Regions from separate parts of the Gottfriedia sp. NPDC056225 genome, predicted to be linked through region 2. Evidence: predicted binding sites of a transcription regulator. Region 2 holds the regulator's gene; the other holds the start of a gene.

Region 1 (6,254 bases), on a different contig from region 2:
ACTTTTATGTATATCCCTTTTTCATTATATAATTCATCATCCTCTGGTACATCGATATAAAGAATAAACTCATATCGATCCCCTTCAATAATGCCAAATGGATCTTTTATTTCTTCTACAGTGTATTCTGCAATAGTTAACACAAAAACATTCCCTTCAATATTAATATGTACTATTATACACAAAGAAATGAACAAAAAGAAAGACGCCTGCCGCAGCAGACGTCTTGATGCGTTTGAGGCGAGAGACCGGGCGGCCACATCCGCGCGTTTAGCTTGCGCATATCTCTCGTCTTACTCAAATTAGCTCATCGCAATAAGTAATATAACATATATTTTTGAAAAATGGTAGAGGAAAAAAATTCAAGCTATTAAGAACCTCATGCCAAATCATTTAGAATCACGCGACACTATTATCCTTAGTATTGTTTTGGCGTTAAACATCCTCAATTTTATATACAGAATTTAATGATTTTCAGGTCGATACAGTATTTTTTCTTTTTAACTGTTGAATACAGTTTATATGTTTCCTTGAATTTTAGTTCATTTTCCATTTCTTCTTTATTGAATTTTGCTAGTTCCTCGAAAAACCATGAATTTATATCCATTTTGAAAGCCTCCTTTTTCTTACTTTAAATATATGACAGTAAGGTAAAGGAACCCATTCTTCATTGGATGGAGTTTTATTACATCTTTAGTTGTAGGTTAGAAGAAGGAGGATTATCAGTAGAAAAAAATAAAAGCCGATTGATATAACTTCTGTTTTTAAACAGATTATATCAATCGGCTTTTTACTTTTTAGCGCGCTCGACAGGATTCGAACCTGCGACACACGGTACCGGAAACCGATGCTCTATCCACTGAGCTACGAACGCATAATTTCTTATAAAGGTACATGATATATTTTGTATTGGTTAGTCCTAGGTCAATTATATCTTTAGAAAGTTCTGACTGCAATGTTTTAGGTCTGTTTTTGGGTATGAAAATATTCTAAGAGTATGAAAAAGAAGAAGATGCGCTTTGGGTGCATCCTCTTCTTTAGTTACCATTTTATAGGTTTTCACCGTTTGTTTTGATGACTTGTTGGTACCAGTAAAAGCTTTTTTTCTTGAGTCTTTTTAATGTACCTTTTCCTTCGTTGTCTTTGTCTACGTATATATATCCGTAGCGTTTTTTCATTTCACCGGTTCCTGCACTTACAAGATCAATTGGTCCCCAGCTTGTGTAGCCAATGATTTCGACACCGTCTTGGATCGCTTCGGACATTTCTTTAAAATGTGAGTTTAAATAATTGATTCGGTAGTCATCATTAATTGTGTCGTTGTCTTCAATTACATCAATTGCTCCTAGGCCATTTTCCACAATAAATAATGGTTTTTGGTAACGGTCGTATAATTGATTACATGTTATTCGTAATCCTTTAGGATCGATTTGCCATCCCCACTCTGAGGCTTTTAAGTATGGATTTTTTATAGAGGCAAAGATATTTCCTTCAGTTAATTGACTTAATACTTCCGGGTCAGTACTAGCGCAACGACTTGCATAATAACTGAAACCGATATAGTCCACTGTGTTATTTTTTAATAGCTCTTCATCATCTTTTTCCATTACTATATGTAAATCATTTTCTCTGAAATATCGTTTAGCATACCCAGGGTATTCCCCTCTTGATTGAACATCAATGAAAAAATAGGATTCTCGGTCTTTTTCCATTGAGTTCCATACATCGTTTGGATGACAAGTATATGGAAATGTTGCACCCGCCGCTAGCATACAGCCAATTTGGCTATTTGGAATAATTTCATGACATGCTTTTACAGCTAAAGCACTAGCTACAAGTTGATGATGTGCCGCTTGGTAAAGAACTTGGTCTTTATCCTCACCTTCTTTAAGAATAATACCTGCTCCAATAAAAGGTGCATGTAATAGCATGTTTATTTCATTAAATGTCATCCAATACTTAACTTTGTTTTTATATCTTTCAAAGATAGTTCTTGTATACCTCTCATAAAAGTTGATCATTTCTCTATTTTTCCAACTACCGTATTTCTCTACTAAATGGACTGGCACATCAAAATGGCAAGTCGTGACAACTGGTTCAATATTATATTTTAATAACTGATCAAAAACATCATCATAGAATTGGAGACCCTCTTCATTTGGTAATTCTTCATCTCCGTTAGGAAAAATCCTTGCCCATGCAATTGATAACCTTAAACATTTAAATCCCATTTCAGCAAACAGTGCAATATCATCTTTATAACGATGGTAGAAATCAATTGCTTCATGTGAAGGATAGTAAACTCCTTCTTTTAATGTTAAAGAGTCTATATTCCCTAACATAAACGAAAATCGTTCTTTACCAGTCGGTAATAAATCTACAGTTGTTAACCCTTTACCACCTTCTAAGTAAGCACCCTCTGCTTGGTTTGCTGCAATTGCACCACCCCAAAGAAAATTTGTTGGAAATGCGGAATGTAACTTATTCAATTTGGATCTCCTCCTCTAGTAACTTTGTCTACTTTAACTCGATTGTATTTTCTAAGAAGCATTCCTGAAGAAATTGAATTTTACTTAAAAAAAATCCTTTTAGAATCTTTTCTATATCTAGTCCTACTCTCCTGCTCTTCGTAGTTTATTAGAATTTATACTACTCAAAAGAAAATCTAAATAAAGTTACGTTTAATAATAGGAAAAGTCGTTAATGATGTTGAAGTATTAGATAATCAATATGTTATAAAAGGTCAATTTTTTTTAGGTTAAAGAATACATAAATAAAGCATCTCTTTTATTTGACCTTTTCTGACCTTAAAGGTATTATTGTATTAATCAATCTATTGTTTAAACAAGGAGGAGAAAAAATGAATTTAATCCCTACAGTTATTGAACAAACAAGTCGTGGTGAGCGTGCGTATGATATTTACTCTCGTCTTTTAAAAGACCGCATAATCATGTTAGGTAGTGCAATCGATGATAACGTAGCTAACTCGATCGTGTCACAACTTTTATTTTTAGCAGCAGAAGATCCAGATAAGGATATTTCATTATACATTAATAGCCCAGGAGGAAGTATTACTGCTGGTATGGCTATTTATGATACGATGAATTTCATTAAGCCTCAAGTATCTACAATTTGTATTGGTATGGCTGCTTCAATGGGTGCTTTCTTATTATCTGCTGGGGAAAAAGGTAAGAGATATGCTCTTCCGAATGCAGAAGTTATGATTCACCAACCATTAGGTGGTGCTCAAGGTCAAGCTACTGAAATCGAAATTGCAGCTAAACGTATCTTGTTCTTACGCGATAAATTAAACAAAATTCTTGCTGATCGTACTGGTCAACCATTAGATACGATTGAGCGTGATACTGAGCGTGATAACTTTATGACTGCAGACCGTGCTTTAGAATACGGATTAATTGATAAAGTAATTTCTAATACTGCAGCTATTAAATAATAATTAAAAAACTAGTCGTGATTTTCCGGCTAGTTTTTTTTGTATAAAAAAATTGGACATCCATCTATGTGAATGCCCAATAACATTAAATTTCTTCTCCAATAAAGTCCATTACTGCTTCCATTGCTTCAACTTCATCGTCACCAGTAACAGTAATTACTATTTCTTCTCCATGTGGTACAGCAAGACTCATAACGCCCATAATACTTTTTACGTTCACTTGTTTACCTTTATATGCTAGTAATACTTCTGAACGAAATCTTGTAGCGACTTGAACAAATTGTGCCGCTGGACGAGCCTGTATTCCAGTTTCTAATAGTACTCTCCCTTTTTTCTCAATCATTTTTTTACCTCTTAACTTATTTATTTTATTTTTATTGGTTCCCCTGCTCTTAGCTTATCAGCAATTTCATCAATTTTACGTAAACGATGATTAATTCCGGATTTGCTAATTGCACCGCTAGAAACCATTTCTCCTAATTCTTTTAATGTTACATCCTCATACGCTACTCTAAGTTCAGCAATTTCACGGAGCTTTGGCGGTAATATATCTAATCCGACGGAGCTTTGGATATAACGAATATTTTCAATTTGTCTGAAGGCTGCGCTAATTGTTTTATTTAAGTTCGCAGTTTCACAATTTACTAGACGATTAACACTGTTTCTCATGTCTCTTACAATACGGATATCTTCAAACCTTAATAAGGCTGAATGAGCACCAGCAATGTTTAAAAACTCAGTGATTTTTTCTGCTTCCTTTAAATAAGTGATATAGCCTTTTCGTCTCTCTAATGTCTTCGCATTTAACCCGAATTCATTCATTAGACGGCAAATTTCTTCTGTATGCTCTTTATAAAGCGAAAAAATTTCTAAGTGATATGAAGATGTTTCTGGATTATTCACTGAACCACCAGCTAGAAAAGCACCTCTTAAGTAGGAGCGTTTGCAACACTTCTTTTCAATTAGTTCTTTTGCTATTTCATTCGTAAAAGTAAACCCTTCGCCTGTTATATAAAGATCATTTAAAATATGCTTAGCTTCTTCTTTTATTCGAACAATATAGACATTGTTCTTTTTAAGACGCATTTTTTTACGAACGAGTAATTCAACGTCCACATCATAAACACGTTTAATTAATACATATATTCTTCTAGCAATAGCTGCATTTTCAGTAACTACATCTACAATAAATTGGCGATTTGCAAATGATAATGAACCGTTCATACGAATTAAAGAAGACAGTTCCGATTTTGAACAACAATCTTTAATTTCTATTGTTGTTAACTCTTTTTTCGTTTCTGATGCAAAGGACATTTGAATCACCCCCTCCTTCGAACACTAAATATTTTTCATTATTCTTTTATTTTAGTCGGGATAAGGTCACATAAAATTTCTGCTAACTTTACAGTATCATGCCTGATTACATTATCATCATATTTAACGATTGACTTATGAACGACTTCTAGTTTTAAAGCATTTAGCTCATTCAAATCCGGTTTTACTTGTTGAGCATGTTCTTCTTTATAAAGTTCTAAAATGTTCTTTGGCATTGTACCTTCATTTACGATAATCGTATCGATAAAGCTTGAGTCTAAGTGTTCATACAAAGCTTTTACGTGATCACTAGCCGTATAATGCAATGTCTCACCAGCTTGAGTCATAACATTACATACATATACTTTTTTAGCTTTTGAGGCTACAACTGCCTTCCCAATTTTAGTAACTAATAGATTTGGTAGAATACTCGTGTATAAGCTACCTGGTCCAATTACAATTAAATCTGCTCGTTCTATTTCATCAATGGCTTCTTTTAAAGGTTCAACATTACTTGGAGCTAAAAATACTCTCTTAATTTTTTTACCTGAATACGGGATTTTAGATTCACCCGAAACAATTGTGCCATCTTCTAGTTCCGCTTTTAATACAACACTTTGGTTAGCAGCTGGAATAACTTTCCCTCTTACATTTAATACTCTTCTCATTTCAATGATTGCACGATAAAAATCGCCTGTAATGGCAGTCATTGCACTTAACATTAAATTCCCAAGTGAGTGTCCAGAAAGGTCTCCAGATGTAGCAAATCGATGTTGGAATAATTCTTCCAACATCGGTTCCACATCAGATAATGCGGCCAATACATTTCTTACATCACCAGGGGGTGGAATTTTTAATTCATCACGTAATCGTCCAGAACTTCCACCGTCATCTGCGACAGTTACAATTGCGGTAATATCAACGGGATGTTTTTTCAACCCACGAACTAAAACAGATAAACCCGTTCCGCCTCCAATTATTACTATTTTCGAACGTTGGCTAACCATTACTTATGGCTCCTTTTTTCAACATCTCGATGGCTAATATTCGTATCATATTGGTCCTTATAGTAGTTAGCTAAATACTCCGCTAGAGTAACAGAGCGATGCTGTCCACCTGTACATCCAATCGCAATTATTAACTGACGTTTACCTTCTCTTTTGTATTGAGGTAACATAAAACTAATTAAATCAATTAATTTCAGCATAAACTCAGTTGTCTCATTAAATTTAAGTACATAAGAGGAGACCTCTTCATCTAAACCTGTTAGTGGACGCATTGATTCAATATAAAATGGGTTTGGTAAAAAGCGTACATCAAATACTAAATCCGCATCAATCGGTATGCCATACTTAAAACCGAATGACTGAATATTTACTGAAAAACCTTCTTGCTCATTTTCTCTAAACTGTTTTATTATTTTTTCTCTTAGTATTTTAGGTTTTAAATCTGAAGTATCATAAATTAATTGTGCACGTCCTTTTAC
Region 2 (6,254 bases):
AATACGCGGTTAAACTCTTCGAAGGAAGTTCCAATACGAGTTTCATTGCCTAATTCAACTTCCATAATCGAAATAGGTCTAGTCCCTTCTGTTGTAGCATTTGTATTAAAAGTTAACCTCCTAGAACTAGGCGGTTGTTCGATAAACTCAACCATTGTATTCCACTCATTACATGCAGGACACTTTCCGACCCACTTAACCGATTCGCACCCACATGATTGACACACGAATTTAGTTTTCTTTTTAGCCATATGTATAGTACCTCTTTTGTTACATGATTTTCTATATTAATAGAGTATGTATTCTAAGTATATCCTAACGCTTTTTTGATATAAGAAAAAGGGCTTCACGCCCTTTTTCACAAATTAGATAACTTTACAATCAAATGTTCAAAATTCCTTCACAAAAAGACATGAACTTTATCACTACTTATTGATTTACAGTTTCAACCGCTGGTTTAATAACATACTCGTTATCCTGTACATCAAGAACGACCTTTCGACCTTTCTCAATATTACCTTTTAATAACTCTTCAGATAAACGATCTTCTACTTGTTTTTGAATCGCTCTTCTTAATGGACGAGCACCATATTCAGCATCGAATCCTTCATCAGAAATTTTATCGATCGCTGCATCTGACAACTCTAAATCAATTTCTTGTTCTTTTAAACGTTTCGTTAAGCTATTAACCATTAAGTGAACAATCTCTTTAATATGTTTCTTCTCTAATGAATGGAATACAATTGTTTCATCAATACGGTTTAGGAATTCTGGACGGAATGCTTTTTTCAGTTCCTCCAATACTTTCCCTTTCATATCTTTATAATCTTTTTCACCATCATTAATATTGAATCCAACATATTTATTTGTTTTTAAAGCACTTGCCCCGACATTTGATGTCATGATCACAAGCGTATTTCTAAAATCAACTGTACGTCCTTTTGAATCAGTTAAACGGCCATCCTCTAATACTTGAAGTAAGATATTAAACACATCCGGATGAGCTTTCTCAATTTCATCTAGTAAAATTACTGAGTAAGGTTTACGTCTAACTTTCTCAGTTAATTGACCGCCTTCATCGTATCCTACATATCCTGGAGGTGCCCCTACTAAACGAGAAGTTGCGTGTTTTTCCATGTACTCTGACATATCAATTCGAATCATTGCATCTTCATCACCGAAAATTGTTTCAGCTAATGCACGCGCTAATTCTGTTTTACCTACCCCTGTAGGCCCTAGGAAAATAAATGAACCTATCGGACGCTTTGGATCCTTTAATCCCGCTCTAGCACGTCGTACAGCTTTAGAAACTGCTACAACAGCCTCTTCTTGACCAATTAATCGCTTATGAAGAACACTTTCCATATTTAACAGTTTATCTGCCTCTGTTTGTGCTAATTTTGTAACTGGGATATTCGTCCATGATGACACAACATTTGCGATATCTTCTACAGTTACTTCAGAATTTTCTTTGCCTTGTTTTTCTTTCCACTGACGTTTCGTATCTTCTAATTGTTCACGTAGCCTTTGTTCAGAATCTCTTAATGATGCTGCTTTTTCAAACTCTTGACTTTGAACAGCTGCATCTTTTTCTTTGCGAACTTCTTCTAACTTTAATTCTAACTCTTTTAAGTTCGGCGGTGTTGTAAAGCTACGTAAACGTACTTTAGATCCTGCCTCATCAATTACGTCAATCGCTTTATCCGGTAAGAAACGGTCTGTAATATATCGGTCTGATAGTTTTACAGCTTCAATAATTGATTGATCAGAAATTGATACTCTATGATGCGCCTCATATCGGTCACGTAAACCTTGAAGAATTTGAATTGACTCTTCTACGCTTGGTTGGTCGACTTGAATTGGTTGGAAGCGACGCTCTAATGCAGCATCCTTTTCAATATATTTTCGGTATTCATCAATTGTTGTAGCGCCGATACATTGTAGTTCACCACGTGCTAATGATGGCTTTAAGATATTAGAAGCATCAATTGCACCTTCAGCTCCACCTGCACCAATTAATGTATGAAGTTCATCAATGAAAAGAATAATATTACCAGCTTGGCGAATTTCATCCATTACCTTTTTCAAACGGTCTTCAAATTCACCACGGTACTTAGTTCCTGCTACTACAGTACCCATATCAAGAGTCATTACTCGTTTATCTCTTAAAATTTCTGGCACTTCATTATTAACAATTTGCTGAGCCAACCCTTCCGCAATTGCAGTTTTACCTACACCTGGCTCACCAATTAATACTGGATTATTTTTTGTACGACGACTTAATACTTCAATAACTCGTTGAATTTCTTTACTACGTCCAATTACTGGATCTAAGCGGCCTTCTCTAGCCGATACTGTTAAATCACGAGCTAAGCTGTCTAATGTTGGAGTATTTGCTTGGTTTGCAGAACCATTTTGATGATTAGACGAACTTTCATTACTCCCTAACAATTGAAGGACTTGTTGGCGAGCTTTATTTAAGCTAACACCAAGATTATTTAATACTCTTGCTGCTACACCTTCTCCTTCTCTAATTAGACCTAATAGAATATGTTCTGTTCCTACATAAGAATGGCCTAATTTACGAGCTTCATCCATTGATAATTCAATTACTTTTTTAGCTCTCGGTGTGTAATGAACTGTTTGAGCTACTCCTTGGCCGCGTCCTATTAATGTTTCTACTTCTTGTTGCACTTTTTCTGGACTTAATCCAAGAGCAAGTAATGCCTTTGCTGCAATACCTTCTCCTTCACGAACAAGCCCTAGTAAAATATGTTCTGTACCTATATTTGAGTGTCCAATTCGGATTGCCTCTTCTTGAGAAAGAGCTAATACTTTTTGAGCACGTTCTGTAAATCGACCAAACATCATAATTGGTTCCTCCCATATAATTAATTATTTTTATCAGATAGTCTTTCGCGTATTAGTGATGCCCTCTTAATATCCCTTTCCTCAGGAGTAAGTTGATCACCTACGAATTGTTGTAAAATACCTGGTTGAGTTAATATCATTAATTCATGTAAAAAGTTTTTAGATAAACCTTGAATTAATCCTAAATCAATCCCTAATTGTACGTCTGATAAACATTTAGCACTTTCCTTTGTCTCTATTATTCTCCCGTACTTCAAAGTACCGAGAGAACGAAAAACTCGATCCTCTAAGCGAATTAAGGAGGTTCTGGCAAGTGCGTCTCTTGCTGATTTTTCATGTTTTATCAGTTGTTGTACAATTGTCGTTAAATCTTCTATTATCTCTTCTTCCGATTTCCCTAAAGTAATTTGATTTGAAATCTGAAAGATATTACCTAAAGCTTCGCTACCTTCACCGTAAATTCCTCTTACAACTAATCCAAGTTGATTAATTGTAGGAATTAATCGGTTAAATTGTTTTGTTATGACTAGCGCCGGAAGATGCATCATCACTGAAGCTCTCAATCCGGTACCAACATTTGTAGGGCAGCTCGTTAAGTAGCCTATTGTTTCATCAAAAGCATATTCAAGCTGACTCTCTATATAATTATCAATATGATTCGCTTGAGTAAGTGCCTCTCTAAGTTGTAACCCAGGAAATAAAGCCTGAATACGTAAATGATCTTCTTCATTTATCATTATGCTAATTTGTTCATCTTGAGATAGTATACATGAGCCATGTACGGACTCTTGAACTAAATTAGGACTTATTAAATGCTTCTCAATTAGTACTCTCTTCTCTACTGGTTCTAACTTATTAATTTCAATATATTCAAAAGGTCCATTTGGTAAAGCTGTACTACCTTCAAAATAATGTTTAACTAAATGACAAATTTCTTTAGCTTTATCTTGGCTAAGTAGCGATGGGTACAAATATGCATTAAAGTTTCTAGCTAACCTAATACGGCTGCTTAAGACTATATCGTCATCAGGACCTTCTTGTTTCATCCATGGACTAATTGCCTCATTAATAATACGGTCAATAGACATAATTTACTCCACCTCCTTTTGAAGGGCTTGTAAATCTCTTTCAAGATCACGGATCTCATCCCGAACCTTAATTGCCTGCTCAAAATTCTCACTATCAATAAAATTTTTCATTTGAGACTTCAAATCTTGTAGCTTTCTCTTTAAAGAGATAGTCCCATTTATCTTTTGAGGTAACTTACCTGTGTGCGTTGCATTACCGCTATGAATTCTTTTAACAATTGGTTTCATCTGATCCATAAATGTTTCATAACAAGTTGAACAACCTAAACGTCCAATCTTAGTAAACTTTTGAAAAGTCATCTTGCATCTAGGACATTCAATATGTGGATCATGATGAATTTTATTTTTCTTCATTTCATAAATACCAGTATTTCCTTTAAACAATCCAGCTAACAGATCATTTACAGAATAACCACCTATTTCAGAAAAAATATATTTATTGTTTGATTCAGTTGCACATTTCTCACATAGGCGTATATCTGTTTTTTCACCATTAATAATTTTAGAATAGTGTAATGTTGCCGGACGTTCTTGACATTCTTGACAAATCATTATGGGCAACCTCCATACTCTATTTAAACTTTAAGCTTCTTAGCATTGCTTTGAACATTCTTGCTCTTAACTCATCTCGATAAGGTAAATTTACCATTATTACTGAACGGTCTAATACGCTTAACATCATCTTGGCTTCACGTTGGGTAATTACACTATTCTCAAGCAGTAATCGAATATAGTCTTCAGAGCTAGACTGTGCAATATTACTACTAAAGCTGTCTAATATTTGATCAATTACACTCGCTTTATCATGAAATTGCACTTTAATAATTCGAATATACCCTCCTCCACCACGTTTACTTTCAACTACGTATCCTCGTTCTAAAGTGAATCTTGTATTTATTACATAATTTATTTGAGAAGGAACACAGTCGAATTTATTCGCTATTTCACTTCTTTTTATTTCGACATAATCTTTATCTGATATGTCAAAGTAGTGCATTAGATATTGTTCAATGATATCTGATATGTTTTTCATCTATTTACCACCTTTACTGACTTTGACTATCTTTGACTATTATTATATTCCTTTCATAAAAAAATTCAACTATTATCTCTTTATCATTTTTTCCAAACTACTTTGCTCTTAATCTTTTTTTGTACGATTAAGAAAGTATAAATTGGAAGCGGTCAAGAAAGACGATATAGTTTCCGATTTTACGCATTAAGTATATGTACCATTACTCTTCTTTTTTCACCTACAGGCTTGCTAATCGGTCAGCATTATTTATCAGTATAAATATATATATGTTTAACATTTCTTTTAAGAAGCTTTTTTTCCTCTAGATTTTACTAAAAAAATTACTTAGACGAGTAGCAATTGTAAAATTGTTGACAATTTATTGCACAAAAAAACATCAGCCTAATAGCTGATGTTTTTGTTTTAACCAGGCGACGTTCTACTCTCACAGGGGGAAACCCCCAACTACCATCGACGCAAAAGAGCTTAACTGCCGTGTTCGGTATGGGAACGGGTGTGACCTCTTTGCCATAATCACCTGATTTACCTGAGTTGTACTTCGTACCCTCAAAACTAGATAATGTCATTATCAAACTTGTTAGTTAAGTCCTCGACCGATTAGTATCAGTCAGCTCCACATGTCACCATGCTTCCACCTCTGACCTATCAACCTGATCGTCTCTCAGGGGTCTTACTAGCTTAACGCTATGGGAAATCTCATCTTGAGGGGGGCTTCATGCTTAGATGCTTTCAGCACTTATCCCTTCCACACATAGCTACCCAGCCATGCTCTTGGCAGAACAACTGGTACACCAGCGGTGTGTCCATCCCGGTCCTCTCGTACTAAGGACAGCTCCTCTCAAATTTCCTGCGCCCACGACGGATAGGGACCGAACTGTCTCACGACGTTCTGAACCCAGCTCGCGTACCGCTTTAATGGGCGAACAGCCCAACCCTTGGGACCGACTACAGCCCCAGGATGCGATGAGCCGACATCGAGGTGCCAAACCTCCCCGTCGATGTGGACTCTTGGGGGAGATAAGCCTGTTATCCCCGGGGTAGCTTTTATCCGTTGAGCGATGGCCCTTCCATGCGGAACCACCGGATCACTAAGCCCGACTTTCGTCCCTGCTCGACTTGTAGGTCTCGCAGTCAAGCTCCCTTATGCCTTTACACTCTTCGAATGATTTCCAACCATTCTGAGGGAACCTTTGGGCGCCTCCGTTACTCTTTAGGAGGCGACCGCCCCAGTCAAACTGCCCACCTGACACTGTCTCCGA

What was found. Region 2 encodes CtsR, which represses protease genes until heat stress. Its sites were predicted from a motif close to ATGGTCAATAAAGGTCAAACA; they were not measured.
Region 1: clpP (ATP-dependent Clp endopeptidase proteolytic subunit ClpP) is a predicted target of CtsR. The motif match lies at 2,789-2,809, and genes of this name have one in related genera.

What each region holds. Positions count from the first base shown of each region.
Region 1 is NZ_JBHJTJ010000001.1:39,857-46,110, forward strand. Features, by position in the region: gene ACFCYN_RS00185 (DUF6509 family protein) at 1-143, opposite strand, end outside; gene ACFCYN_RS00190 (hypothetical protein) at 452-607, opposite strand; tRNA gene ACFCYN_RS00195 (tRNA-Arg) at 802-874, opposite strand; gene ACFCYN_RS00200 (6-phospho-beta-glucosidase) at 1,050-2,489, opposite strand; gene clpP (ATP-dependent Clp endopeptidase proteolytic subunit ClpP) at 2,861-3,454, shown strand; gene ACFCYN_RS00210 (HPr family phosphocarrier protein) at 3,540-3,797, opposite strand; gene whiA (DNA-binding protein WhiA) at 3,818-4,768, opposite strand; gene ACFCYN_RS00220 (gluconeogenesis factor YvcK family protein) at 4,807-5,775, opposite strand; gene rapZ (RNase adapter RapZ) at 5,775-6,254, opposite strand, start outside.
Region 2 is NZ_JBHJTJ010000025.1:322-6,575, reverse strand. Features, by position in the region: gene radA (DNA repair protein RadA) at 1-251, opposite strand, end outside; gene clpC (ATP-dependent protease ATP-binding subunit ClpC) at 430-2,871, opposite strand; gene mcsB (protein-arginine kinase McsB) at 2,892-3,959, opposite strand; gene mcsA (protein-arginine kinase activator protein McsA) at 3,963-4,511, opposite strand; gene ACFCYN_RS15910 (CtsR family transcriptional regulator) at 4,531-4,992, opposite strand; rRNA gene rrf (5S ribosomal RNA) at 5,401-5,516, opposite strand; partial or broken rRNA gene ACFCYN_RS15900 (23S ribosomal RNA) at 5,573-6,254, opposite strand, start outside.